Regions from separate parts of the Rhizobacter sp. P2_G4 genome, predicted to be linked through region 1. Evidence: riboswitches for the same ligand, from Rfam matches in the RefSeq annotation. Region 1 holds a riboswitch; the other holds the start of a gene.
The links. Region 1 has a riboswitch for glycine ahead of gcvT (glycine cleavage system aminomethyltransferase GcvT). Riboswitches for the same ligand answer to the same signal wherever they lie in the genome.
Positions count from the first base shown of each region.

Region 2: another riboswitch for glycine. It lies ahead of AC1DYS_RS20090 (D-amino acid dehydrogenase); the one in region 1 lies ahead of gcvT (glycine cleavage system aminomethyltransferase GcvT).

Region 1 covers NZ_JBFUFG010000007.1:204,287-215,054, reverse strand. The annotation lists gene gcvP (aminomethyl-transferring glycine dehydrogenase) at 1-2,418, opposite strand, end outside; gene gcvH (glycine cleavage system protein GcvH) at 2,444-2,818, opposite strand; gene gcvT (glycine cleavage system aminomethyltransferase GcvT) at 2,855-3,976, opposite strand; glycine riboswitch at 4,037-4,146, opposite strand; glycine riboswitch at 4,157-4,259, opposite strand; gene AC1DYS_RS23505 (NmrA/HSCARG family protein) at 4,363-5,280, opposite strand; gene AC1DYS_RS23500 (immunoglobulin domain-containing protein) at 5,321-8,104, opposite strand; gene AC1DYS_RS23495 (c-type cytochrome) at 8,182-9,087, opposite strand; gene AC1DYS_RS23490 (hemerythrin domain-containing protein) at 9,119-9,868, opposite strand; gene AC1DYS_RS23485 (cupin domain-containing protein) at 10,036-10,428, opposite strand; gene AC1DYS_RS23480 (helix-turn-helix transcriptional regulator) at 10,466-10,768, opposite strand, start outside.
Region 2 covers NZ_JBFUFG010000005.1:242,303-260,385, forward strand. The annotation lists gene AC1DYS_RS20015 (phenylacetate--CoA ligase family protein) at 1-402, opposite strand, end outside; gene AC1DYS_RS20020 (hypothetical protein) at 402-707, opposite strand; gene AC1DYS_RS20025 (ABC transporter ATP-binding protein) at 704-1,528, opposite strand; gene AC1DYS_RS20030 (ABC transporter substrate-binding protein) at 1,656-2,990, opposite strand; gene AC1DYS_RS20035 (branched-chain amino acid ABC transporter permease) at 3,046-4,122, opposite strand; gene AC1DYS_RS20040 (branched-chain amino acid ABC transporter permease) at 4,125-5,054, opposite strand; gene AC1DYS_RS20045 (ABC transporter ATP-binding protein) at 5,116-5,910, opposite strand; gene AC1DYS_RS20050 (AMP-dependent synthetase/ligase) at 5,910-7,856, opposite strand; gene AC1DYS_RS20055 (Crp/Fnr family transcriptional regulator) at 7,976-8,770, shown strand; gene glcE (glycolate oxidase subunit GlcE) at 8,767-9,876, shown strand; gene AC1DYS_RS20065 (class I SAM-dependent methyltransferase) at 9,880-10,536, shown strand; gene glcF (glycolate oxidase subunit GlcF) at 10,536-11,771, shown strand; gene AC1DYS_RS20075 (porin) at 11,978-13,009, shown strand; gene AC1DYS_RS20080 (DMT family transporter) at 13,071-14,042, opposite strand; gene AC1DYS_RS20085 (AraC family ligand binding domain-containing protein) at 14,056-14,907, opposite strand; glycine riboswitch at 15,092-15,197, shown strand; gene AC1DYS_RS20090 (D-amino acid dehydrogenase) at 15,371-16,633, shown strand; gene AC1DYS_RS20095 (AraC family transcriptional regulator) at 16,685-17,635, opposite strand; gene AC1DYS_RS20100 (oxidoreductase) at 17,742-18,083, shown strand, end outside.

The DNA of each region.
Region 1 (10,768 bases):
AGCGATGTTGCCGCTGTAGTGGATGTCGTAGTGATCGGCCAGCCGCGCGGCGATGTAGTTGGCGCTCAAGATCGCGGTTTCGGTCGCGGTCTTCAAACCGTCGGAGCCCATCATGCGAACGTACATCCAGCTGATGGGCAGCACCGCGGCGTTGCCGAGCGGGGCTGCGCTGACGGCGCCCACTTGCTGGGGAGTGCCGATACCTGCAGATCGGTGTGCCGGCAAGTAAGGCACGAGGTCGGCCACCACGCACACCGGCCCAACACCTGGGCCGCCGCCGCCGTGCGGGATGCAGAAGGTCTTGTGCAGGTTGAGGTGGCTCACGTCGCCGCCGAACTCGCCCGGCGCGGCCACGCCGACCAGTGCGTTCATGTTGGCCCCGTCGACGTAGACGCGCCCGCCATGCTGGTGGACCAGCGCGCACAGCTCTTTCACGCGCGTCTCGAACACGCCGTAGGTGGAGGGGTAGGTGATCATCACGCACGCGAGTTGCGCGCTGTGCTTTTCACATTTGGCCTTCAGGTCGGTGAGATCGACGTTGCCATCGGCATCGCATTTCGTCACCACCACCTGCAGGCCAGCCATCTGTGCGCTGGCCGGGTTGGTGCCGTGGGCCGACTCGGGGATCAGGCAGATGTTGCGATGCCCTTCGCCGCGTGCCTCGTGGTATGCCTTGATGACGAGCAGGCCGGCGTATTCGCCCTGCGAGCCGGCATTGGGCTGCAGGCTGATGCCGGCATAACCGGTGGCCTGGCACAGCCAGTCGCGCAGCTGCTGGTCGAGCTCGTCGTAGCCCTTCAGTTGCTCGCGTGGCGCGAAGGGGTGCACGTTGGCGAACTCGTTCCAGGTGATGGGAATCATCTCGCTGGTGGCGTTGAGCTTCATCGTGCACGAGCCCAGCGGGATCATGCTGCGGTCGAGCGCAAGGTCCTTGTCCGACAGGCTGCGGATGTAGCGCAGCATCTCGGTCTCGGAATGGTGGCTGTTGAACACCGGGTGCGTGAGGAACGCACTGTTACGCAGCAACCCATCGGGAATCAGTGGCGCGATGCCTTTCTCGTATTTCTCGAACGACGAGGCGGCCTTGCCGAACAACTCCCACAGCGCGCGGATGTCGTCACGTGTGGTGGTCTCGTCGAGCGTGATGCCGACTGACTCGGCCGACGCGCGGCGCAGGTTGAAGCCGGCTTCGCTTGCCGCGATCAGCACCTGCTCGGTCTTGTCACCGGTGCTCACCTCTAGCGTGTCGAATCGCCCGCCCTTGGCGAGCGGCGCGCCGATCTCTTGCAGCCCTGCAGCCAGCACCGCGGTGTAGCTCGCCACGCGCTGCGCAATGCGCTTGAGCCCCTGGGGGCCGTGGTACACGGCGTACATGCTGGCGATCACCGCGGGCAGCACCTGCGCCGTGCAGATGTTGGAGGTGGCTTTCTCGCGGCGGATGTGCTGCTCGCGCGTCTGCAGCGCGAGGCGGTAGGCGGGGTTGCCGTGCACGTCGACGCTCACGCCGACCAGGCGGCCGGGCATGGAGCGCTTGAACTCGTCTTTCGTGGCCATGTAGGCCGCGTGCGGGCCGCCATTGCCCATCGGCATGCCGAAGCGCTGCGTGTTGCCGACGGCGATGTCGGCGCCCATCTCGCCGGGGGAGGTGAGCAGCGTCAGCGCCAGCAGGTCGGCGGCCACGATGGCGAGGCCCCCGGCCGCGTGCACGGCAGCGATGACGGGCTCGAGGTTGCGCACCACGCCATTCACGCCGGGGTACTGGAACAGCGCCGCGAAGGCCTGTGCCTCCGCGGCCGCATCGGCCGGGCCGGTGACGACGGTGATGCCGAGCGGACGAGCCCGCGTCTGCACCACCTCAAGCGTCTGCGGCAGCACGTCGTCGGCGACGAAGAAGGTGGGGGACTTGCTCCTGCCCACGCGCATCGCGAGCGTCATGGCCTCGGCGGCGGCGGTCGCTTCGTCGAGCATCGAGGAACCGGCAATCGCCAGGCCGGTGAGGTCGCACACCATGGTCTGGAAGTTGATCAGCGCCTCCATGCGGCCCTGAGATATCTCGGCCTGGTAAGGCGTGTAGGCGGTGTACCAGGCCGGGTTCTCGAGGATGTTGCGCAGGATGACGCCTGGCGTGTGCGTGCCGTGGTAGCCCTGCCCGATGAAGCTCTTGAGCACCCTGTTCTTGGCGGCGATGGCCTTCAGCTCGGCCAGCGCCTGAGCTTCTGTCAGCGGCGCGGGCAGCGCCATCGGCACCGGCCGCGCGATGGTGCGCGGCACGATGGATTCGATCAGCGCACGTCGCGATGCGGCGCCGATGACCGACAGCATCTGCGTCTCATCGCTGGCTGCGATGCCGATGTGGCGCGCCACGAATTCAGACGGGTTCTCGAGTTCGCCGAGGGACTTGTGGGCGTGCATCAACATGACGGTTCCAGCGGAAAGAAAAGGCTCAGAGGTTCTTGACGAGTTGGTCGTAGGCGGGTGCGTCCATCAGGTGTTCGAACTCGGCCATGTCGGCCACGCGAACCTTGAAGAACCAGCCGTTGCCGAGCGGATCGCTGTTGGCAAGCGACGGGTCGGCGCGCAAGGCTTCGTTCACCTCGACGATCTCGCCGCTGACCGGCATGTACAGGTCGGCGGCGGCTTTCACTGACTCCACCACGCCGGCGACTTCGCCTTTCTTGAACGTGCGGCCCAGCTCGGGCAGGTCGACGAAGACCACGTCGCCCAGCGCGTCTTGCGCATGCAGCGTGATGCCCACGGTCGCGGCTTCATGGTCTTCGATGTTGATCCACTCGTGATCGGGGGTGTACATGGTCGTCATGAAAGGCTCCTGGTTTGTCTTGGGTTCGGAAAAAGGTCAGCCGCGGAAGTAGCGGTGCGGCGCAAACGGCATCGGGGTCACACGCATCGGCTGGCGCTTGCCGCGTACTTCGGCATACACCTCGTGGTGCGGCTGCGCATGGTTGGTGGCCAGGTAGGCCATGGCGATGGGCTGGTTGACGGTCGGCGACAGCGTGCCGCTCGTCACATGGCCGAGCTTGTGGCCCTTGGCATCGACGATGGTCGCGCCTTCACGCACCGGCACCCGCTCGAGCCCGAGCAGGCCCACGCGCTTGTTGCTCGCGCCGTGGGCGAGTTGCGACTCGATGGTGCTCGCGCCGGGGTAACCGCTGGCACGCGCGCCGCCCGGGCGCCGCACCTTCTGAATGGCCCAGGTCAGGCCGGCCTCGACCGGTGTGGTCGCTTCGTTGATGTCATGGCCGTAGAGGCACAGGCCGGCTTCCAGGCGCAGGGTGTCGCGGGCGCCCAGGCCGGCAGGTTTGACCTCGGGCTGGGAGAGCAGGGCGCGAGCCAAGGCTTCGGCCTGTTCGGCCGGGACCGAGATCTCGAAGCCATCTTCGCCGGTGTAGCCCGAGCGGGTGATGAAGCAGTCGGCACCGGCGATGGCGGCGCTCATGCCGGTCATGAAGGTGAGCTTGGCGATGTCGGCATTCAAGGCGCGAAGCGCCTGAACGGCCTTCGGCCCCTGCAGCGCGAGCAGTGCGCGATCGGGCAGCGGCTGTACGGCGCAGCGGTGCCCGATGTGGGTGACGAGGTGCTTGATGTCGGCGCTCTTGCAGGCGGCGTTGACGATCACGAAGAGATCGTTCTCACGCCGCGTGATCATCAGGTCGTCGAGGATGCCACCGCTGGTGTTGGTGAGCAGTGCGTAGCGCTGCTTGCCGACGGCGAGGTCGGCCACGTCGACCGGCACCAGCGACTCGAGCGCCTTGGCAGCATCGCCGCCGACCAGGCGCAGCTGGCCCATGTGGGAGACATCGAAGAGCGCCGCCGACTCGCGGCAGTGCTTGTGCTCCGCAATGATGCCGCTGGGGTAACTGACCGGCATCTCATAGCCGGCAAACGCGACCATCTTGGCGCCGAGTTCGAGGTGGAGTGCGTGCAGCGGTGTCTTGAGCAGGGGGTCGGTAGCGGACATGCATTTCTCCGAGGGCATTTGTGGGAGCAAGTATTCATCACCGAGGCGATGAATACTTGCAATGCCCTCTCTGTCCGCTCTACCTGAGAGATTGGCGGGGCCGGATCACGACACACGCTTGCCCCTTCGGTGGACCCACTCAAGGTGGGCCTCTCTCCAGCGAGGAACGCCTCATTTCTGAGACGCTTGCCAGTCCTTTTGCCTGAGCGTTCGAGCCTCACATTTCTGTGGGGTCCTGCGCCTTCGGCGGCTTCACGTGGAAGCTCTCTCCTGACCCGCCGGAGTTTAGCTGCCTTCGGAACCTGTCCTGAAATTAGTCTGAACGAAGAGGTTCGTGAACGTACTTGGGTCCAACGGATGAGACAAGTAAACGAGCGCCGACAGACTCACCCAATCGGCAACGCCGCCCGATTCCGCCCCACCCATTGCTCAAACGTCAGCAGCCCCGCATGCAACCTGCGCGAATGCGCCACCGACCGAGCCTCACAAAAATCGGCGTTGAAGTCATGCTTGAACTGAAACATGTTCCCCAGATCCTCGGCTCCGGGAAACCCCAACCCGCGGTACACCTCGAACGGCACCGCCTCATAGCGCACCGGCTCGCCCAAAGCGCGCGATAACGCATCTGCCATCTCGACACCGGTGAGGTGCTGACCAGCAATCCCCACCGTCTTCCCGATGTAGTCAGCCCCATGCTGGAACACGCCGAGCGCGCACTGCCCGATGTCGGCTGCCGCGATGCCGGGCAGCTTCTTCATCCCCATCGGTAGCGCGAACACCAGTCCGCCATCAGCGCCGCGCCGAGGTCCCATGCCGAAGTGGATGAGGTTCTCCCAGAAGAAGGATGTGCGCAGCGCCGTCGTGGGCACACCGGAGGCGATGAACACCTCGTCGGCCCGGCCCTTGGCGTCCATATGAGGCACGTTGTACTTGCCCATCAGTACCGGCATGCGACCGCTGCCCACGAGCAGCCGCTGCCGCGTGTCTTCCAACGTCGACCAGACGAAGTGCTTGATGCCCGCCGCGGCGGCGGCAGCCGCCATCGCGTGGGCCTGGGCGAGTTCACGCTCGGGGGAGTGATGCTCCCAGTACGCCGTGACGCCGAACACGCCATGCGCGCCATCGAAGGCACGGCGCAGGCTTTCGGGGTCGTCGAGATTGGCTTCGACTGTTTCGACGCCCAGCGAACGCGCGGCTTCACTGGCCGGGTTTCGCGTGAGGGCGCGTGCGACGAAGCTGCGGCTCGGGTCGTTGCGGATCGCGCGGACGAGGCCGCCGCCTTGTGCGCCGGTGGCGCCGATCACGGCGATGATCTTTGGGGTGCTCATGACTTTCCTTTCCGCTTCAGAAGCGCTTGTTGCGAGCACCCTGCGCCGGTGCTTTGGCGGCGCCCACGCGGGTGCGCTGGATGGAAGGAGACGCAGCAGTGAAGCCGGGCGGTGCCGAGAGGATGTCGATCGCGAAGCTGCCGCTGGTTGCGCTGATGCGTGCCATCGGCTGGCCGTTGGCGCTGATCGTGACCGTGCCGCTGCCGCTGCTCAGTCGGCCCTGGTCGTCGAAGTCGAACTGCACGAAACCGTCGCTCATATACGCCACGCCGCCGCGCGTGAAGCTCAGCTGCGCGTACTCCTGGCGCGACAGCTGCGGGCGCAGGCCGGCGGCGGTCTCGACGGTCACGCTGTGCACGAGCACGTTGCCGCTGCTGAACACGGCCGCGGTGTTGCTGGCCACGTCGGTCAGTGACAAGCCAGCCGCAGGCGTGAAGCGCAGGCGCTGGGTTTCGGCGTTGCCGTTGATGCTGCCCTCGGCATCCACCTTGGCGCTGCCGTTCACGCGGGTCGATACGGGGTCGCCCTGATCGTCGACGTCGCTGTAGACGAAGTTCGTGATCGTGGACTGCGCCGTGCCTGTCAGGTTCGACGGGTCGGTGAAGTTGTAGGCCACGCTGCTGCGGCCGTCGTAGCCGATGCCGTAGTCGCCGGTGCAGGCCGCGAACTGCGCTGCCAGCGTGTGCTGCCCCAGCGGCAGGCTTTGGCCGACGGCCGGCGCAGCGGCGCCGTCCAGCGTGAGCGTCGCGTTGCCACCGAGGCATACCTCGTTGACGGGCTTGACACGGAGGTCGTCGTCGGCAAATTGCAGCGGCGCGCTGGCGGCGGTGAGGCCGTCGCTCCACAGCAGCATGAGCTTGAGTGCCTGTGCTTGCTGGTCTTCGTTGCCGCTGGCCACGATGAGCGTGGCGGCGTCGCTGGTCGTGCTGCCCTGGGCGTTGCTGACCACCACGCGCAGCTGCGCACCGTTGTCGGCTTCGCTCACGGCGTTGAGCATGAGGGTGGCTGCGGTGGCGCCCGCGATGTTGGCGCCGTTGCGCTGCCATTGGTAGCTGAGGGTGCCGCTGCCGGTGGCCGCCACGGCGAAGCTCGCGCTGCTGCCGACGCTCGCCACGACGCTGCTGGGTTGGGTCGTGATCACCGGTGCCGCTTGCGGCGACACCACGGTGAGCGTGGCGGCCTGGCTCGTCACGCTGTCCACGGCGTTGCTCACACGCACGCTGTAGAGCGCGGCGTTGTCGGCCTGGGCCGCGATCAATTGGTAGATGGCTTCGGTGGCTCCCGTGATGGGCGTGCCGTTGCGCAGCCACTGGTAGGCGAGCGGGCCGCTGCCTTGCGCCGCCACCGCGAAGGTGGCGGTCTCGCCAGCTACTGCGGTAACGCTGATAGGCTGGGTGGCGATGGTCGGCGCCATCGGCGTGCTGGTTACGTTCAGCCGCGCGATGGCGCTGGTCACGCTGCCGGCGGCGTTGGTCGCCGTCACGGTGAAGGTGGCGCCATCGTCGGCGGGCGTGGTGTTGAACACCCACAGCGCGCTGGTGTTGCTGTTGGCGATCACCTGGCCGTTGCGGCTCCAGCTGTAGGTCATGGGTTGCGTGCCCTCGGCCACGGTCTGCAGCAGCGCAGGCTGGCCGGCTTCGACCGTGGTGTTGCGCGGGTTCTGCATGATGCGCGGCGAGAGCTTGCCGGGGATTGGCGAGGTCGAGGCATCGAGCTTCATGCAGCTGCCGGCAATGCCACCACCCGTGTCGCCGACGGTCACCTCGGTGACGGGCGTGACCTGTGTGTCGGTCGCGGCCCAGATGCTGGTGACCGCGTTCTTGCGCACCGACATCACGAAGCGGCCTTCGTTGTTGGTGATGGCCGAGGTGCGGCCCGAGTAGTCGACACCGCTGCCGCTCACGATCACGCCCGCGGCGGGTGAACCGTCGGCCTTGGAGATGCAGCCTTCCACCTCCACCGTCTCGTTCACCTGGTCGGCGTTCCAGTAGCTGTAATGCGTCACGTCACCCTGGTAGAAGCGCTCGCCGTTGGCGGCGGTACGCAGCAGGGCTTCGCCTTCTTGCGTCCAGCGGCCGGTGGCTTCGTCGAAGTGGAACAGGGGCACCGAGGCCGGCGGATTCAACGAGCGCGTCGACAGCGGGATGCGAATGCGTGCATCGGTGCCCGGTGCAAGCTGCAGGCGTCGGCCAGTGGCGTCGCGCAGGTCGACCTTGATGGCGCCGAAGCTCTCGATGGCGCGCACCTCGCCTGACTGCAGCGTGGTGTAGCCGCCGGGCATGCGCTCGGGGTCGCGCGCCGGGTCGACATTGGTCACGCTGGCCGTCACGGGGCCGATGACCGCCGCGCCCGTCTCGGCGTCGACCAGCGAGCCGGCCGGCACCTGGGCCTGCGCCGTGCTGCCAGGGATGACGAGCGTGGCGCCGGTTTCGGCGTTGAAGGTCTGCGCCGCCCCGAGCTTGAGCAGGCGCACGCGGATCGTGGCCTGGCTGTCGGCGGGCAGCTTGACGATGGCGACGTTGCCGCCATGGCTGGTGGCTTCCACCTTCACGGGCAGGCGCTCGCTCGCGTCCAGCCCGGTGAGGGTGAAGCGGCCGTCGTTGCCGCTTTGCGTGCCGCGCCCACCGGCGCTGATGCGGGCGCCTGCGATGGGCAGGTCGCTGTCCATGTCGACCACGACGCCGGAGACGCGGGCACCCGTCGCCGGTGGATCGTTCTTGTCGGTCTCGCCACCGCCACCACAGGCGATGAGTGCGACGGTGCTGGCCAAGGCCGCCAGCCAGGCGTTGATTCTTTTCATGGGCTTGTTCTCGACTTGATTGAGGGAGCAGGTGCTGCGCTTGCGCAGACCGTGGAACAGATGGCTGATGTCGCCATTCAGCGGTTGCCCGCGGCGAAGGCCGGCAGGCTCTTCAAGTGCAGGTACACGGCCTGCACATCGGTGTCGTTCATTTCCTTCAGCGACAGGAATGGCATGACCTTGCTGACCTCGGTGCCGTCGGGGCGCTTGCCGGTCTTGAACATGGCGGCAAACGACTCGGGCGTGGCGTAGCGCGTCATCGCGCTGCCTTCGCCGGGTGTGAGGTTGGCGGCGGCCGGCCAGCCCGGCGGCGTGCCGGGAATCTTGCCGCCCGACAAGTGCGCGCCGTGGCAGCCGATGCACGAGTTGACGACGTAGGCACCGTGTTGTGTGCTCACCGTCTCGGCGACCGGCTGTGAAGGCGGCTGGCTGTGGTCGATGACTTCGGCGGCGTCGTGCATCACGCCGGCGGCGTACAGCGCCTTCACCATCGCAGGCATCTGCAGCACCGCGCCTTCGCCGTCGACGGCAGGCATCTGCCGCACGTAGGCGACCAGCGAGGCCAGGTCGTCGTCGGTGAAGCGCGCGTAGTCTTCGCTCGGCATCACGATGGCGGGCTTGCCGTTCGGCTTGATGCCGTGCCGCAGCGTGCGCACCCAGTCGTCGGCCTTGTAGCCTGCAACGGCGCTGCCTTTTCCGGGCGTGATGTTAGGCGCGCGGATGTGCATGCCCTTGCCGTCGTTGATGACGTCTTTGCCGGCACCGTTGACGGCGTGGCACTCGGTGCAGCCGCGCGACAGGTACAGGTAGCGTCCGCGCTCGATGCTCGCCGCGTCGCTGCGCAAGGCCACCGGCTGGATATTCACGTCGACGCTGCGCTGCATCTTGCGTTCGCCCAGCTGGGCGCCGACCGCGAGGGCCGCGGCGGCCAGCGCCGCCAGGCTCAGGAGGCCGATGCCGCCTCGCTTCAACCACTTGTTCACGTGCTTCTCCTTGTTATCGATGGAAGCCGGGTCAGGCGAAGTTCGCGAGACCGGCTTGCTGAGGCACGCCGACGGCGCGCGCGAGCTTGTTCCAGTCGCGGCTGTCGAGGTGCGGGCGCACGACGTCGATCACCGCGTCGAAGACGAAGGCCGGGGCCTCCTTCTTCATTTCAGCCAGCAGCCCGGCGCGTTGCACCGGGTTCAGTGCAGGCACCACCCAGCGCATCACTTCCATCGTGTCTTCGGGGGACACCGTGGCCAGCAGGCGGTTGTGGATGTCGGCCAACTCGGCGTCGCTGTAATGCGCCCACAGCGCGGCGTTGTTGGACGTTTCCTCGATGTGCATGTGCTGGAAGTTCTCGGCCACGAACAGCGCCAGGTGGCGGTACACGCGCAACGCCCTGGCCATGCGCTCGTCGCCGTCGACCGCCATCAGGGAACGTGCTTCGAGGCGCAGCGCTTCGATGCTTTGCAGGTGCTCCACGTGGTCGGCGATGGTGCGGCTGGCGGCGGCCGGCTGGCGTGCCTGGATGGCGGTGTGCAGGAACTCGTTTTCGTGGGCGACGTGCTTGACGCAGAAATTCAGCAGCGCCTCGAGCTGGCCCAGCGTGCGGGCCAGGTCTTCCACGTCGTACACGTCGACCCGGCCGATGCGCGACAGCGTGTCGCTCATGAAGGCGCGCAGGCCCTTGTGGATGGGCTGGTACATGTCGTAGCGCGGGCCGGCCGGGCTGGTGGCTTGCATGGCGGCGGCCGGGCGGGTCAGGGTCGATGTATTCATGGTGTTCCTTGGCGGTTGGCTTGTTGTGCAGCCGAACGAGCTTCGGCATGGGTTGGCAGTGTTCCGGGAAGGGGCGGGCCAGGCATCGCCTGAAGGAGCCATTGGCCCGTCTGGCGACGGGCCACCCCGAAAGGGGGATGCACGCCCTTTCGGGCGGGCCGTTCAGATCACCGGCCGCGGGGCTCGGCGGTGAACACGCTGGCCAGCAGCAGCGGCACGGCAGCGTTGTTGACGAACTGGAAGTCGGCCCCCGGCGGCACGACGAGCGTGCAGGGCGACTGGAAGCGCAGCGGCCCGCCGTCGACCAGCAGCTTGCCGCTGCCGGCCAGCACCAGCGCGGCAAAGGTGCCCTGGTGCTGCTGCACCGGCGTGTGAGCGCCGGGCGGCAAGGTGTGCATCCAGACCTGGAAGGCGTTCACGCCACACGCGGGGCCGATGGCACAGAAGCGTTGTTCACCGGCCTGCAAGGGGGGCTCGGTGTGTGCCGCCTGGTCGATCAGGTGGGCATGGTGGATAACGAACATGCGGCGCAGTGTGGGCAAGCCGGGCCGGTACGGCATCGCCCAAAAGAGCCATTCGGGCGTTGGTTTTGCGCAGTCAGCCGTGTTCCCGGTACCAGGCCGCGGCCTGGCCGCGCGAACTCAAGCCCAGCTTGTCGAGCACGTTGGCCACGTGGCGCTTGACGGTGTGCGGGCTCAGGTCGAACGCGCGGGCGATCAGCTTGTTGCTGTCGCCGGCGGCAATGCGCTTCAGCACCTCGAGTTCGCGTTCGCTGAGCTTGTCGCCGATCGGCGAGGGCGCAGGCAGGCCGACTTCGGCCGGCACGCTGCTCTGCAGCGACTGGGCGCGGTGCTGCCATTGCGCCAGCCGATCGCGCAGGGCTGCGGGCGCGGCGGCGCC
Region 2 (18,083 bases), on a different contig from region 1:
GAGATCACCGCGGCGAAAGCCGGCGGCGTACAGCGCGCGCGCCGCGCGCCAGTAATCCGGGGCAGGACCTTCAGGTTCGTACAGGCGCCCCGGTGACTGGAACACGCGGCGCACGCCTTGCGTCGTGCGCTGACCGACCCAGCCGATGGCCGCGAAGCCGCCGAACACGTCGCTCTCGCGCTCGGCATGTTGGCGCTCCATCAGGTCATGCTTGCGCGTGACGGCCAGGCGCGCCAAGGCTGCGCGGGTGTTGACCTCATTGGCAACGACGCCTTGCAGCCGCTGCGCAAAGGCCGTGGCATGCGCCTGTGCATGCGCCACCTGCAACGGCAGCGCCGCCATCTGCGCGCGTTCGCGCTCGTCTTGTGAGCGGCTTTCCAGCGCGTCGTAGTGGTCGTTCATCACTCTGCGTCCTGCTGCCATCGGGAGAGCCGCTTCTTCACCTCGTCGACGAGTTTGCGCACGTCGGCGCTGTTCTTCAGCGTGAGCTTTTCCCACTCGGGCGATGTGGCGGGCCGCTTAGCGATGCGCGCCTGGATCGTGGCGGCCTCGGCCGTCAGCTCGATCACCGGCTTGCCATTCAGCTCGAAGCGGTTGCCGCGTTCGGCCAGCGGGCGCTGGTCGCGCAGCTGGCGCTTGAGCGTGGTCAGCGCTTCGTCGGGCTTGAACGCCGGGGGAGCAAAGAAGTCGTCGCCGGGGTCGCTCATGTCAGCCACCTTTTCCTTCGCTTGTAGCTCTTCACGTCACGAAAGCTCTTGCGCTCGACACCGTCTTTCGCGCCGCCGGTGCCGAGGTAGAACTCCTTCACGTCCTCGTTGTCGGCCAGCGAGCTCGCGGCACCGTCCATCACGATGCGGCCGTTCTCGAGGATGTAGCCGTAGTCGGCGTAGCGCAGCGCCATGCTCGTGTTCTGCTCGGCCAGCAGAAAGGTCACGTGCTCGCGGGTGTTGAGGTCTTTCACGATGTCGAACACCTCCTGCACGATCTGCGGTGCGAGGCCCATCGAGGGTTCGTCGAGCAGCACCATCTTCGGGTTGGCCATCAGCGCGCGGCCGATGGCGCACATCTGCTGCTCGCCGCCCGAGGTGTAGGCCGCCTGCGAGGTGCGCCGCGTCTTCAGCCGCGGAAAGTAGGTGTAGACCTTCTCGAGCGTGTGCGCCACCGCGGCCTTGCCGTCGCGGCGCGTGTAGGCGCCGGTCAGCAGGTTCTCCTCGATCGTGAGGTGCGCGAAGCAATGCCGGCCTTCCATCACCTGCACCACACCCCGCTCGACCATGTCAGAGGTGGTCATGCGCTCGATACGCTCGCCGCGCAACTCGATCGAGCCCTTGGTCACCTCGCCGCGCTCGCTGCGCAGCAGGTTGCTGACGGCACGCAGCGTCGTGGTCTTACCCGCGCCGTTGCCACCCAGCAGTGCCACGACCTTTCCTTCAGGCACCTGAAGCGACACGCCCTTCAGCACGAGGATCACGTGGTTGTAGATCACCTCGATGCCGTTGACGTTGAGCAGGATGGAAGCATCGCTCATGAGTGCATGGCTCCGAAAATCTTCCGTTCGCACTGAGCTTGCCGATGCGCAATCGCCGAGCAGCACGCCGGCTTCGACAGGCTCAGCCCGAACGGTGGTTTGCGGGCAAGGGACATGAGCACCACGCTCAGCTTTGGCATTCCGCCGGTGTGCGCGGCGTCAGCTTCTTTTCGGTCGCGTACTTCGCCGCCGCCGCCTTCACCATCGGCTTGATGATCTGCTCGTCGGCCTGCAGCCAGTCGGTCGTGAACTTCCAAGCCTTGCCATCCCAGGTGTGGATGCGCGCCCAGTAAGCGCCCATGTGGTCGGCACACGAGGTGCTGATGGGGCGCAGTACGCCGGCGAAGCCCAGCGCGTCGAGCTTGGCCTGCGTGAGGTTCAGGTTTTCGAGACCCCAGCGGATCTGCTCGCCCGTCATCACCTTGCCTTTGCCGAAGCGCTCCTGCGCCGCCCGAATGCCTTCGACGGTGAGCATCGAACCCATCGCACCGCGCAGGTACAGCACCTGGCCCACCTCTTCGCGGTTGCCGGTGCCCTGGCCCTTGTCGTACACCATGGCCAGCATGTCCTTCACGACCTTGGCGTTGTAGTCGGTGCTGTTTTGCAGCGTGACGGAGTTGTAGCCCTTGGCGCCTTCGCCCACGTCTTTCACATCGGGTTCGGCACCCGACCACCACACGCCGTACATCTTCTCGCGCGGGTAGCCGGTGGCTTGCGCCTCCTTCAGCGCGGTGGAGTTCATCACGCCGAAGCCCCACAGGATCACGTAGTCGGGGCGCGCCTGGCGCACTTGCAGCCAGGTGGCCTTCTGCTCCACGCCAGGGGCGGTGACGGGCAGCTTCAGCAGCTCGAAACCTTGCTGGGCGCTCCGCTCGTCGAGCAGCGGGATCGACTCCTTGCCGAAGGGGCTGTCGTGGTAGACCAGCGCGATCTTCTTGCCCTTCAGCTTGGCGAGCCCACCTTCCTTCTGGCCGATGGCCTGCACGAGCGCGTCGGCCGCCACCCAGTAGTTGCCGGCGAGCGGGAAGTTCCATTTGAAGACCGTGCCGTCAGCGCTCTCGCTGCGGCCATAGCCGAGGGTCACGATGGGAATCTTGTCGACGGCCGCCTTCTCGGTGATGGCGAAGGTGGCGCCCGTCGACCACGGCTGCACCACGCTTGCGCCGCCGTTCTTGCCCTTGAGGCGCTCATAGCATTCGACGCTGCGCGCGGTGTCGTAGCCGGTTTCGCACTCTTCGAACGCGATCTTCACGCCGTTGATGCCACCGCGGGCGTTGACGAGCTTGTAGTAGTCGACGATGCCGTTGGCGATGGGGATGCCATTGGGTGCGTACGGCCCGGTGCGGTACGACAGCACGGGAATGAACTGTTCCTTCGCCTGTGCCGCTGCGCCCGTGTGAACCAGTGACGAAGCGCTGGTCGCCAGCATGGCGAGCACAAGCGAGAGTTGTCGAGTCTTCATATTTGTCTCCTGTCGAATGAAACGAGGAACTACCGCATAAACCACCGCAGAACGCTCAATGAGGGAAGGGCCACCGACGCAACTTTTCCTTGCCGATGGACCACAGCCGCGCGAGCCCGTGGGGCTCGACGATGAGAAACCAGACGATCAGAGCGCCGAACACCATCAGCTCTGCGTGCGACAGGGCCGAGGTCGAGATTTGCACGCCGAAGAGGCCGGCGATCGCCGGCAGGGCCTGGCTCAGCGCAATCGGCAGCACGACGATGAAGGCCGCGCCGAAGAAGCTGCCCATGATCGACCCCAGCCCGCCGATGATCACCATGAAGAGCAGCCGGAACGACTGGTCGACCGAGAAGGCGGCCGGCTCCCAGGCGCCGAGGTAGAAGAACCCCCACAGGGCACCCGCCACGCCGATGATGAACGAGCTCACGGCGAAGGCGCTGAGCTTGGCGTACATCGGCCGGATGCCGATCACGGCGGCAGCCACGTCCATGTCGCGTATCGCCATCCACTCGCGGCCGATGGCGCCGCGCACCAGGTTCTTGGCGGCGAGCGCGATCACGATCAGGAACGCCAGGCAGAAGAGGTACTTGCTTGCGTCCGATTCGAGCGCGTAGCCGAAGACCTGCAGGTTCGACACCGCGGCCGAACCTGACGAGTTGTCGAGCGTAAACCACTTGATGCGCAGGAACATCCAGTCGGCGAAGAACTGCGCCGCCAGCGTGGCCACCGCGAGGTACAAGCCCTTCACGCGCAGGCTTGGCAGGCCGAAGAACATGCCGAACAGCATCGCGAAGAAACCGCCGAGCAGCAGCGCCGGAATCAGCGGCATGCCGGGGATGCGCGCGATCACGTTGTAGGCGCCATAGGCGCCGACCGCCATGAACGCCCCCGAGCCGAGCGAGATCTGCCCGCAGTAGCCGACGAGGATGTTCACGCCCAGGGCCGCGAGCGAAATGATCACGAAGGGAATCAGGATTGCGCGCAGCAGGTAGTCGCTCGCGAGCATGGGCACCGCCACGATGGCGAAGGCCACGAACAGCAGCACCACCACGCGGTCTTGCAGGATCGGGAAGATCTGCTGATCGGCGCGGTAGGTCGTCTTGAACTGACCGTTTTCTCTGTAGAGCATGGTCAGACCCGGTCAATGATTTTTTCGCCGAACAAGCCCTGAGGCCTGATCAGCAGGAACCCAAGCGCCAGAACATACGCAAACCAGATTTCGATGCCGCCACCGACGTAGGGCCCGAGATAGACCTCTGACAACTTCTCGCCCACGCCGATGATCAAGCCGCCGATGATCGCGCCCGGCACCGACGTGAGCCCGCCCAGGATCACCACCGGCAGCGCACGCAGCGCGACCGTGGAGAGCGAGAACTGCACGCCCAGCTTGCTGCCCCAGATCATGCCGGCCACCAGCGCCACCACGCCGGCCACGCACCACACGATGACCCAGATGCGGCTGAGCGCAATGCCAATCGACTGCGCGGCCTGGTGGTCGTCGGCCACGGCACGCAGCGCGCGCCCGGTCGCCGTCTTCTGGAAGAACAGGCTCAGCAGCGCGACCAGTGTGGCGGCAATGAGCGCGGCGTAGAGGTCTTCCTTGTTGATCAGAACGCCGCCCTGGAAGGTGGACTCCAGCACGAAGATCGGGTCCTTGGGCATGCCGATGTCGATCTTGTAGATGCTGCTGCCGAAGAGCGACTGGCCCAGGCCTTCCATGAAGTAGGTGATGCCGATGGTGGCCATCAGCAGCGTCGCGCCCTCCTGGTTGACGAGGTGGCGCAGCACGAGGCGCTCGATCAGCCACGCCACCGCGAACATGATCATCGCGGCGATGACGAACGCCGCCACGTCGCCGAGCACCTTGTTCTCGATGCCCGTCCACTGCGGAATCCACTCGCTGAAGCGTGCCATCGCGAGCGCGGCAAACAGCACCATCGCGCCCTGCGCGAAGTTGAAGACGCCCGAGGCCTTGAAGATCAGCACGAAGCCCAAGGCGACGAGCGAATAGAGCATGCCGGCCATCAGGCCGCCGAGCAGGGTTTCGAGGAAGAAGGCCATCAGTGCGCCGCTCCGTCACACTTTCGACGGGATGTTCCTGTCGCAAAACTGTGTGCTGTGCTCAATGGGCAACCCCCAGGTAAGCCGCGATCACGTTCTCGTTCCGGCGCACCTCGTCCGGCGTGCCGTCGCCGATCTTCTTGCCGTAGTCGAGCACGACCACGCGGTCGCTGATGTCCATCACCACGCTCATGTCGTGCTCGATCAGCACGATGGTGGTGCCGTATTCGTCGTTGATGTCGAGGATGAAGCGGCTCATGTCCTGCTTCTCTTCGACGTTCATGCCCGCCATGGGTTCGTCGAGCAGCAGCACCTGCGGCTCCATCGCGAGCGCACGGCCGAGGTCGACGCGCTTTTGCAGCCCGTAGGGCAGGCGGCCGACCGGCGTCTTGCGGTAGGCCTGGATCTCGAGGAAGTCGATGATGCGTTCGACCACGGCGCGCTGTTCGATCTCTTCGCGCTCGGCCGGCCCGATGCCGAACGGGTTGCGGATGGCCTGCATCAGCAGGTTGCTGCGCATCTTCAGGTTGCGCCCGGTCATGAGGTTGTCGAGCACGCTCATGCCCTTGAACAGCGCCAGGTTCTGAAAGGTGCGCGCCACGCCCATCTCGGCCACCTGGCGCGAGTTCATGTGCTTGAAGGTCTTGCCGCGGAAGGTGATGGAGCCGTGCTGTGGCTGGTACACGCCATTGATGCAGTTGAGCATCGAGCTCTTGCCGGCGCCGTTGGGGCCGATGATGGCGCGCACCTCGTGCTCGCGCACGTTGAAGCTGATGTCGGTGAGCGCCTTCACGCCGCCGAAGGCGAGGCTGATGTTCTGCACGTCGAGGATGACGTCGCCCACCTTTCTCGACATCACGCGGCCCTCTTCATCGCAGGAAAGGTCTTCGCATCCATGATGCGCAAGTCGGCGGCCACCATGCCGGTGCGGCCGTCTTCGAACTTCACTGCCGTCTCGATGTACTGCGAGCTCTTGCCGGCGTACAGCGCGTCCACCAGCACCTGGTAGCGCTCGCCGATGAAGCCGCGGCGGACCTTGCGCGTGCGCGTGAGTTCGCCATCGTCGGCGTCGAGCTCCTTGTGCAGCACGAGGAAGCGCGTGACCTGGCTGCCTGCCAGGAGCTCGTCGGCGGCGAGGTCCGCGTTGACCTTCTCGATGCAGTCGCGCACCAGCTCGTAGACCTCGGGCTTCTGCGCCAGGTCGGTGTAGCCGGCGTAGGGCAGGTTGCGCCGCTCGGCCCAGTTGCCCACGGCTTCCATGTCGATGTTGATGAAGGCGCAGACCTTCTCGCGCCCGTCGCCGAAGGCCACGGCCTCCTTGATGTGCGGGAAGAACTTGAGCTTGTTCTCCACATACTTTGGCGCGAACATGGCGCCGTCGCTCGCGCCGCCGCGAATGCGGCCGACGTCTTTGGCGCGGTCGATGATCTTCAGGTGGCCAGCAGCGTCGAGAAAGCCGGCGTCGCCCGTGTGGTACCAGCCCTCGGCCGTGAGCACTTCGGCGGTGGCGGCTTCGTTCTTGTAGTAGCCGCGCAGGAGGCCCGACGAGCGCACCAGGATCTCGCCGTTGTCGGCCACCTGGATCTCCACACCATCGATCGGGATGCCCACCGTGTCGGAGCGTGCTTCGTGATCAGGCTGCAGGCAGACGAACACCGCCGTTTCGGTGGAGCCATAAAGCTGCTTCAGGTTGATGCCGATCGAGCGGTAGAAGCTGAAGAGGTCGGGGCCGATGGCCTCGCCGGCGGTGTAGGCCACGCGCACCCGCGACAGGCCCAGCGAGTTGCGCAAGGGGCCGTAGACGGCCAGGTTGCCCAGCGCATACAACAGGCGGTCGACGGTGCCAACCTGCTTGCCATCCATGCGCTGCGGCCCCACGCGTCGGGCCAGTGCCATGAAGCGCTCGAACAGCCAGCGCTTGGGGGCGCTCGCGTCTTCCATGCGGATCATCACGCTGGTGAGCATGGCTTCGAAGACGCGCGGCGGCGCAAAGTAATACGTCGGGCCGACTTCGCAGAGATCGATGTGAACCGTGCTCGGCGACTCGGGGCAGTTCACCGTGTAGCCGCAGGCCAGCCACTGCGCGTAGGAGAAGACGTTCTGGCCGATCCACGCGAGCGGCATGTAGGCCAGCACTTCTTCGCGGTTCGTCAACTTGTCGAACACCGCCCCGGCCTGGGCCCGGTTGATCAGCGACAGGTGGGTATGCACCACGCCTTTCGGGTTGCCGGTGGTGCCCGAGGTGAAGAACATCGCCGCGGTGTCGGTGGTCACGGCCTTGGCGATTTCGGCGTCGACGTAGGCCGGCTGGTCGGTGTTGAAGGCGCGGCCGAGCGCGATCAGGGCGTCGATCGAGTCCAGCCCGGGCTCGCTGTAGTGGCGCAGGCCGCGCGGGTCGTCGTACCAGATGTGGGTGAGTCCCGCGCATTCCTGGCGCACCTCCAGCATCTTGTCGACCTGCTCCTGGTCTTCGACCACGGCGAAGGCGACCTCGGCGTTGACGATGGGGAAGGCGAACTCGCGTGCCGCAGCGTCCTGGTACAGCGGCACCGGGATGGCGCCGAGCGCCTGCGCCGCCAGCATGGCCGCGTACAGGCGCGGCCGGTTCTCGCCGACGACCACCATGTGCTGCCCACGTCGCAGGCCCGCGGCCGCCAGGCCGCCAGCGATCTCGCGCACCAGCGTGGCGAGCTGCTGCCAGCTCAGCGTCTGCCAGATACCGAACTCTTTCTCGCGCAACGCAGGCGCAACGGGCCGTTGGGCGGCGTGCTCGAGCATCAGTCGCGGAAAGGTGGTTGTCACCAAGTTCGGTTCTCCATCCTGTATGGGCCCGACTGTAGGAAGAAGTTTGACGCCGTGCTGTCGTTCTAACGACAATCCTAGGGACAGTCCTCCCGGTTCTTACCCGCACGTTCTTCGTCATGACCTCGCGCCACGCGCCGGATCCATCGCACGCCAGCACGCCGCTGGTGGCGCGTGCGCGTGCTGCCACGCCCGGCGAGCTGGCGGACATCCCGTGGCTCACGACCTTGCAGGCCGACGAGCGCGAGCGGGTGGTCGGCGATGTCAAGGTCGTCAACGTGGCACCCGGCGAATTGCTGTGCCGCGTCGGCCGGGCGGCCACCTACTGGTTCGGCGTGATCGACGGCCTGCTGAAGATGAGCAACGACTCGAACCTTGGCATGCCCATCACCTTCACCGGCGTACCGCCTGGCGGCTGGTTCGGCGAAGGCACGGTGCTCAAGCGTGAGGTCTACCGCTACAACATCCAGGCGCTGCGCAAGAGCGTGGTGGCGGGCATCAGCGTCGACACCTTCCACTGGTTGATCGACCGCAGCATTCCCTTCAACCGCTTCGTGATGCAGCAGCTCAACGAACGGCTGGGCCAGTTCATCGGCGCGCGCGAGATCGACCGCATGAACGACCCCGATGCGCGCGTGGCGCGCAGTCTGGCGGCGTTGTTCCACCCGCTGCTCTACCCGGGCGTGGGCAACCTGTTGCGCATCACGCAACAAGAGCTCGGTTACCTGGTGGGCCTGTCGCGCCAGCGGGTGAACGAGGCCTTGCACTCGCTGCAGGCGCTGGGCCTGATCCGCATCGAGTACGGCGGCTTGCGCGTGCTCGACCTCGACGGCCTGCGAAAGCAGGTGGAGCGGGCCGGCCGGGGCGATCGTGCGGACCCGCACGCAGCCGCGCGAGAATATGCGCAGACATGAATCCCACCGACCCTGCGCTCCAGACCCTGATCGACCAAGTGCTTGCTGCCCAGTCTGCGGCCACACCGCTCAACATCTGCGGTGGTGGCAGCAAGAGCTTCTATGGTGAAGCGCCGCTGGGCGAACCCTTGCATACCACCGGACTGACGGGCATCTCCAGCTACGAACCCAGCGAACTGGTGGTGACGGCCCGCGCCGGCACCACCTTGATCGAGCTCGAGACCGTGTTGGCCGAGCGCGGCCAGTGCCTGCCTTTCGAGCCGCCGCACTTTGTGACCCATGCGGCCACCGGTGCCACGGTGGGTGGCATGGTGGCAGCCGGCTTGTCGGGCCCGTCGCGTGCGTCGGTGGGCGCGGTGCGCGACTACGTGCTCGGCGCGAGCATGCTGAACGGCAAAGGCGAGGTGCTGAGCTTCGGCGGCCAGGTGATGAAGAACGTGGCGGGCTACGACGTATCGCGCCTGCTGGCGGGTTCGATGGGCACGCTGGGCGTGATCCTCGAGGTGTCGCTCAAGGTGCTGCCGATGGCGCCGGCCACCGCCACGCTGCGCTTCCAGCTCGACCAGGTGAGTGCTCTCGAGCAACTGAACGCCTGGGGCGCATTGCCGCTGCCGCTGAATGCCAGCGCCTGGTGGGACGGCACGCTGCTGCTGCGCCTGCGCGGTGCTCTCGCGGCCGTGCAGGCAGCCATCGCCACGCTGCGTGGTGATGTCATCGAGCCGGCGCACGCCAGCCCGTTCTGGGACGGGCTGCGCAACCACACCGACGAATACTTTCTCAAGGCGCAGGCGGCGGTGGCCGGCGGCAGCGTGGCGCTCTGGCGGGTGTCGGTTCCTCAGACGGCGAATCCGCTGATCCTGCCCGGCGAGCAGCTCATCGAGTGGCATGGCGCGCAGCGCTGGCTGTGCACCTCGGCCTCGGCTGCCAAGGTGCGCGAGGCTGCCGCCCGCGCCGGCGGGCACGCGTCGCTGTTCATGGCAAAGCACAAGGCGGGGGGTGCGTTCGCGCCGCTCAAATCGCCGCTGGACCGCATTCACCGCGATCTGAAAAAGGCTTTCGACCCCGCCGGGGTGTTCAACCCGGGCCGGCTTTATCCTGGGATGTAGATGATGAGCCACGCCACCGTCGACAGCATGCAGCGTTATTACGCGCAACGCGCCAGCGAATACGAGCGCATCTATGACAAGCCGGAGAGGCAGGCGGACATTGCCGCCATCAAGGCGTGGTTGCCTGTGCAGTTCGAAGGCCGGCGCGTGCTCGAAGTCGCCTGCGGCACCGGCTACTGGACTCCGCATGCGGCAGCGCAATGCGCATCCTGGACGGCGACCGACGTCAACGACGAAGTGCTCGCCCTGGCGCGGACCAAGCCGCTGCCGCACGAGCGCGTCGACTTTCGGCTCGCCGACGCGTATGCGCTTGATCTACCCCGGCAGTTCGACGCGGCCTTTGCCGGCTTCTGGTGGTCGCACGTGCCCTTGGAGCGCACCGCGGAGTGGCTCGATGGCCTGCACGCCTGTCTGCAACCGGGCGCCCGCGTGGTGCTCATCGACAACCGGTATGTCGAAGGCAGCAGCCAACCGGTCACGCGGAGCGACGAGCTGGGCAACACCTACCAGAGCCGCCGCCTCGATGATGGCTCGACCCACGAGGTGTTGAAGAACTTTCCAGACGCCGATGGCCTTCGCCGCCTGCTCGGGGACCGCGCCACGGCCTTCGAATGGACGGCGTGGCCCCATTTCTGGGGCGCGACTTACACGCTCGCCTGATGCAGACCAAGCTCTCCCCCGAGTTCAAGGGCACGCGCGACGGCGAGGCGGCCGAGGCCATTCTTCGCAAGTGTGTGCATTGCGGGTTCTGCACCGCCACCTGCCCGACCTACCAGCTGCTGGGTGACGAACTCGACGGCCCGCGCGGCCGCATCTATCTGCTGAAGCAGATGCTCGAGGGCGAGCCCGTCACGCCCAAGACGCAGCTGCACCTGGATCGCTGCCTTACCTGCCGCAATTGCGAGAGCACCTGCCCATCGGGCGTGCAGTACGGCGAGTTGGTCGACATCGGCCGCCGCATCGTCGAAGAGCGAGTGCCGCGTCCCGCGAAGGAACGTGTCGTGCGCTGGCTGCTCAAGGAAGGCCTCACCTCGCCGGCCTTCGGCCCCGCGATGAAGCTGGGCCAGGCGCTGCGTCCGGCGCTGCCGGCCGTGCTCAAGGACAAAGTGCCCGCCAAGGCCGGCCCGCGAGCGCACCAGTGGCCGACCCGCGAGCACCCGCGCAAGGTGCTGATGCTGATGGGCTGCGTGCAACCGGCGATGATGCCTAACATCAACAGCGCCACGGCCCGCGTGCTCGATGCTGCAGGCATCCAGACGCTGGTGGCCGACGGCTCAGGCTGCTGCGGCGCCATCCGCACCCATCTTGCCGACACTCAAGGTGGGCTGGCCGACATGCGTCGCAACATCGACGCCTGGTGGCCACTCGTATCGTCAAACCAGATAGAAGCCATCGTGATGAACGCGTCGGGCTGCGGCGTCACCGTCAAGGAATACGGCCATTCGCTGGCCAACGATGCCGCCTATGCCGACAAGGCGCGGCGCATCAGCGAACTCACCAGAGATCTCAGCGAGCTGCTGCCCGACATTGGGCCCAAACTCAAGAACAAGCTGCGCAAACCCAAGGCGCGTGAACTCGTGTTCCACCCGCCTTGCACCCTGCAGCACGGCCAGCAGCTGCGGGGCGGTGTGGAAACGCACCTGAACGCCTTGGGCTTCGATGTCCAGCTCGCCGCCGGCGAAAGTCACCTCTGCTGTGGTTCGGCGGGCACCTATTCCGTGCTTCAGCCGGAACTGGCCCATCGCTTGCGCGATCGCAAACTCGCTCAGCTGGAGGCGGTACAGGCGCAGGTCATCGTGTCGGCCAACATCGGCTGCATCCAGCACCTGCAAACTGGCACGACCGTGCCAGTCAGGCACTGGATCGAGGTCCTGGACGAGGCCTTGTTCGGCTAGCAAGCAAAGATGTCAGAAGCATGAAGAGGGTGGGTTGGAAGACACCGTCGCATGTATCCAACGATCTCTTCAATCAACAGGGATAAACCGTAGGGGTTTCCACTTCGTTGATCTAATCTTCGGCTTCCGCAGGACCTGTCCGCGGCAGACGCGAACAACTGAAGTTGCGCTGCTGACTCTCCATCCAACCGTTGGAATACCAAATCATGAAGAAATCACTCCTTGCGCTCGCAGTCCTCACCGGTTTCGCCGGCGTGGCTTCTGCTCAATCCTCCGTTACGCTGTTCGGCGTGATCGATGCCAATGTCCGCAATATCAAGAACGGCGGCAGCAACATTTGGCAAGAAGGCACCGACGGCTACAACAGCAGCCGCCTTGGCTTCCGCGGCACCGAAGACCTCGGTGGCGGTCTGAAGGCAGGCTTCTGGCTCGAAGCCGGCCTGAACCCTGACGAAGGCACCATCAACTCCAGCGGCAAGTTCTGGCACCGCCGCTCGACGGTGAGCCTGGAAAGCGCCACCCTCGGTGAAGTGCGCCTGGGCCGTGACTTCACGCCGACCTACACCGCCATGTCTGCCTATGACGCATTCGGCGACAACGGCGTGGGCAAGTTCTCCAACCTGCAATCCAAGCTGACGGCCACGGTCAACACCAACACCCGTGCTGACAACGAAGTCCAGTACTTCCTGCCCAAGAACATCGGCGGCGTGTACGGCTCGGTTGCCGTGGCTGCTGGTGAAGGCACGGTTGGCAACAAGTACGTCGGTGGCCGACTCGGCTTCGCGTCGGGTGGCCTGGACGTGTCGGGCGCTTACGGCACGACCGAAGCGAACGCCGCCACAGACAAGTACAAGGTCGCTACCGCTGGTGCAGCGTATGACTTCGGTGTCGTTCGTGTGATGGGCTCGTTCTCTCAGATCAAGTTCCTGACCATCAAGGAACGCATGTACTACGTCGGCGCTACGGCCCCGATCGGCCAAGGCGTTCTGCGTGTTTCGCTCGGCAAGGGTGACCTCTCCGGCGGCACCACCGCTACCGCTACGAGCGACGCTGACGACATCACGTTGGCAGCAATCGGCTATGTCTACAACCTGTCGAAGCGCACCGCGCTGTACGGCACGTACTCTCGCCTTGACAACAAGGGTGCGTCGAAGACTGCCATTGCCACCTCGGCTCTGGCCTTGGCTGCCGGCCAGAAGTCGACCGGTTTCGAACTCGGCCTGCGTCACGCCTTCTGATAGAAGACGTTTCCTAGGTTTGAAGCCGGCCTGCGGGCCGGCTTTTTTATGCCCGGATTGCTCAGGATGCGTGCCCTTCGGCGGCCAGCGGTTCGGGCTTGGTGCGCAAGGCCCACATCACGCCGGCGACGAGCAGGCCGATGCCGGCCAGGGTTTGCGGCTGCGGCCACTGCTGCCGCAGCACGTAGGCGTAGCTGAGTGCGGCCAGAGTCTCGAAGACGATGAGCTGCCCAGCCAGCGAAGGAGGAAGGCGCTGGCTGGCTTCGTTCCAGCACACCGTGCCCAGCCACGAGGCGAACAGGCCGATCGCAAACATCAGCAGCAGAAAGTCGCCTGCCCGCGGGCCGAAGGGCATGGCGAAGGAGTCGCCGCTCAACGCACTCCAGATCCAGGCGAGCGCATAACCCATCAGCGCCAGCGGCAAGGTGGCGAGGCCTTGCGCGGTGGCCCAGCTGCGTGGGTTGCGGTCGGGGTGGGCACGCAGCCATTCGGAGTTGCGGATCGGGTACCAGGTCCAACAGGCGACGCCACCGACGGCCAGCAGCGCGCCGAGTGCATAGCGGGCAACGTCGGCGTTCGGGTCCTGCTGCAGGTGCGCGATCTCCACATGGTTGACCAACGCGATACCCACCCCGATCAGCCCCAGCGAGGGCAGCATGCGCAGCCAGGGCAGCTTGGCCTCGCGGCTGTTGCTTGAGCGCAGGTTAGCGGTGATGGCAATCACCACCGGCAAGGTGCCGATGATCATCGTCGGCAGCGGCCCACCGGCGCGCTGGATGGCGCTTGCCAGGAACAAGTAGTAGATGACGTTGCCCACCGCCGCGAGCTTGAGTGATTCGATCCAATCTGCACGCGTCAGCTCGGCCAGGCGCTTGCGGTCCAGCCAGCCGAGCGGCAGCGCGATCAGCCCGAACGCTAAATAGCGCCCGAACGACTGCAGCGTGGCGGGGTATTCGGGCAGCATCAAGGGGCCGACGAAGACGAGGCCCCACATCAACCCTGCTGCGAGGGCGTACAACAAACCAGTGCTCATTGCCGAGTGTGGCTCAGGCCTGAGAGGCGGGTCTTGTACGAAATTGCGCCTGGTAGCGCGCCGGTGTCACACCGTACATGCGCGCGAAGCGGCGGGTCAGATGGGCTTGGTCGACGAGGCCCACAGCCGCAGCGACATCGGCAGGGCGATCACCTGCCGCGAGCTGTTGCTTGGCGCGAAACAGCCGCAGCGCCATCAACATCTGATGCGGCGTGGCGTGGTAGCGCTGCTTGAAACGGCGCAAGAAGTGAAACGGGCTCAAGCCCGCCTCGCGGGCCAAGCGCTCCAGCGTCATTTCGCTCGCATACTCGTCCTGCATCAAGGCGAGAGCACGTGCCAACGAGGTATCGGCAGCCATGCCGCTAGACGCTACGCCCGGCACGCCGACGCGCGCATGGGGCCTCAGCAGCTGCAGCAGCTCGAACAGCGCGCTGTCGCCCCCCAGCGCGTCGGGCGCGTCCCACATCGCAGCCAGACCGCGGCTCACCTGCTGCGCGCGCAGCGGGTCGTGCACGGTCGGTTGCGCGAACCACCAGCCGCGTTCGCCGGTCACCTCTTCCAGCACTGCCGCATCGAGGTAGACCATGCGGTAGGACCAGCCCTGCTCGGTCTCGGCGCGACCGGTGTGCAGCTCGTCGGGATTCATCAGCACCAGCGTGTCGGCCGGTGCCAGGTGGTCACCACCGCGGTAGCGGAAGCGCTCAACGCCCGACTCGATCGCGCCCAGGCCGAAGGCTTCGTGCGTGTGCGGGTCGAAGGCATACCGCACGATGTGCGCACGGTACAGCTCCACGCCGGCGCGGGCAGGGCGCTTGAACTCCGCTGCGTCGTGCGGGTGCTCGAAGTGTTCAGGCACGGCTTCCATGGCAATGCCTCACTTGCTTTCGACAGGGGCGGCTTCGGTCGGCAACACTGCCCGTGGCTCGGCCAGCAGGTCGCGAAGCGTGGGGCGTCTTCCGTGGGACATGCGCGTCGTGCTACAAAGGAGGGTCTGCGGTCGGGTCGCTGGTATGGTATCCGCGCAGTTCACAACAGGTCGGCTCACAGCCGAGCTGGCATCGGGAGAGTCCGGGCGCGTTCACACCAGTGACATGCCCGGCGCCGAAGGAGCAACCACCCCGGAAACTCTCAGGCCCCACGGACCGGTGCCATGCGTTGAAACTCTGAAGAGTGGCCAGGCCCATCGTCGCCCGGCCCACCGAAGGAGCAAGCGCAGTGTCGCCACCCGCGGCGCTGCGTGAATCTCTCAGGTTCCGAACAGAGGGGGTGTCCGGCACGCGTCCTGCGTGGCGGGCCTCAACCTCTCGACGGTCGGAGCTTCGAGCACCATGAAAACCATTGCCATCATCGGCGGCGGCATCACCGGCGTCACCACCGCCTACGCCCTCGCCAAACGCGGCCACGCCGTCACCCTCTACGAGAAGAATCGCTATGCAGCGATGGAAACCTCGTTCGCCAACGGCGGCCAGCTTTCGGCCTCCAACGCCGAGGTCTGGACCCACTGGAGCACCCTTCTCAAGGGCCTGAAGTGGATGCTCAAGAGCGATGCCCCGCTGCTGGTCAACCCCAGGCCCAGCTGGCACAAGCTCTCGTGGTTCGCCGAGTTCGTGGCCAACATCCCGCACTATCGGCGCAACACCATCGAGACCACGCGCCTGGCCATCGCCGCGCGACAGCACCTCTTCGACTGGGCCGACGCCGAAGGCATCGACTTCGACCTCAAGCGCCGCGGCATCCTGCACATCTACCGCGACAAGGCCGGCTTCGACCACGCCGGCCGGGTCAGCCAGCTGCTGGCCGAAGGCGGCTTGCCGCGTCGGGCCGTCACGCCCGACGAGATGCGCGCCATCGAGCCCACGCTTGCCGGCAGCTACTACGGTGGCTACTTCACCGAGAGCGACTCCACCGGCGACATCCACAAGTTCACCAGCGGCCTGGCCGACGCCATCGTGCGCCTGGGTGTCACCTGCCTCTACCAGCAGAACGTGACCGCGGTGACCGCGGATGCGCGTCAGGCCAAGGTCACGGTCAGCAGCGCCGATGGCCCGCACACCGCGGTCTTCGACAGCGTGGTGATCTGCGCCGGCACGGTCAGCCGCTCGCTGGCCGCGAGCCTCGGTGATCGGGTCAACATCTACCCCGTCAAGGGCTACTCGATCACCGTCAACCTGAATGACGAAGCGAGCCGCCGGGCCGCACCCACGGTCAGCCTGCTCGATGACGCAACCAAGCTCGTCACCAGCCGCCTCGGCGACAACCGCTTCCGTGTGGCTGGAACGGCGGAGTTCAACGGCCACGACATGGACATCCGTGCCGATCGCATCCGCCCGCTGATCCGTTGGGTAGAGCAGTGCTTCCCGGGTGTCAGCACGAAGAGCGTCGTGCCCTGGGCCGGCCTGCGGCCGATGATGCCCAGCATGCTGCCTCGCGTCGGCCGGGGCCGACTGCCCACGGTGTTCTACAACACCGGCCACGGGCATCTGGGCTGGACGCTGTCGGCGGTGACGGCCGAGATGGTCGCCGGCACCATCGACCAGAGCCTCGGTACCGCCGCCCTGCGGCCGAGCGTGCTCCAAGAAGCGCAGGCCTGATCTTGGCCAGACCGGCCGCGCCTCGTGCGCGGTCGGGTTCTGGTGAACGCCTCAAGCCACGCTGCGTTCCGCTGCCGAGAAGGTTCGCAGCCGCGCTACGTCGCGTGCAGGCGGCGCACCGAACAAGCGGCTGTACTCGCGGCTGAACTGCGAGGGGCTGTCATAGCCCACGCTGTAGCCGACGGCCGCCACATCGTGCGACTGCGCCAGCAGGCGTGCGCGGGCCTCCTGCAGCCGGATCTGCTTCTGGTACTGCAGCGGGCTCATCGACGTCACCGCACGGAAGTGCCGGTGGAACGACGACGCGCTCATCGCTGCCAGGTCGGCCAGCTCTTCGATCTTGAAAGCCGTCGCATGGTGGACGCGAATCCAGCGGATAGCCCGGCTGATCTGCGAGAGCCGGCTGTCGGCGAGGCCGATCTGCCGCACCATCGCGCCTTGTTCGCCGGCGAGAAGCCGCCAGAGGATCTCGCGCTCGATCATCGGGCTGAGCACGGCGATGTCGTTCGGGCGATCCAATAGCCGCAGCATGCGCACGACGGCATCCAGCAAGTCCGTCGGCGCATTGCTCACGCCCAGGCCAGCAGTCTCCACGAGCGTGCGGTCGCTTGCGGCGGTTTCCAGCAGCAAGGTCGCGATGGCGGCCGGCTTCAAGGTCATGGCGAAACCGAGGAAGGGCTCTTCGGTGCTGGCTCGTGCGATGTGGCCGGCGATGGGCAGGTCGACCGACACCACCAGGTACTGGCCGGTGGCGTACTCGAACACCTTGTCTGCGAGGACCGCGCGCTTGGCGCCCTGGGCCACGACCGACAACGTCGGCTCGGTCACGTGGTGCATCGACTGCGTGGTCACTGACGAGGCAATCACACGGACACCTTCGACGGTGGTGGTGTACCGGTCAGGCCTCGCGTGGCGGGCAATCAGCGTTCTCAGTTCTGGCAGCGCATTCGTCATGTCGTCACCGTACCCGGCGCCTCCGTGCGTGGCAAGGGCGGTGCGCACGAATCAATCAGGGTTGGCAGGATCGTGCAAGAGCCCGGCAGCATCGGGCTATCGCGTGAGCTCGCCGCGGCGTTTCAATGCACGCTCTTATCGAAGGAGCCTAAAGATGCAAAAGACATGGTTCATCACCGGTGCCAGCCGCGGGCTGGGTGCTCACCTGGCCCAGGCCGCACTCGCGTCCGGCGATCGGGTCGTCGCGGCCGGGCGCAACCGGGCCAGCGTGCGCGACAGCCTCGGTCCCGACAGCGACCAGCTTCTCGCCGTCGAGCTGAACGTCAACAACGAGCGCCAGGCGCAAGCCGCGGCCGATGCGGCCTTGTCGCGGTTCGGCAGCATCGACGTATTGGTCAACAACGCCGGCTACGGCCACCTCGGCTTGTTCGAAGAGACGAGCGACGATGACGCGCGTGCCCAGTTCGCCACCAATCTCTTCGGCGTCTTCAACGTG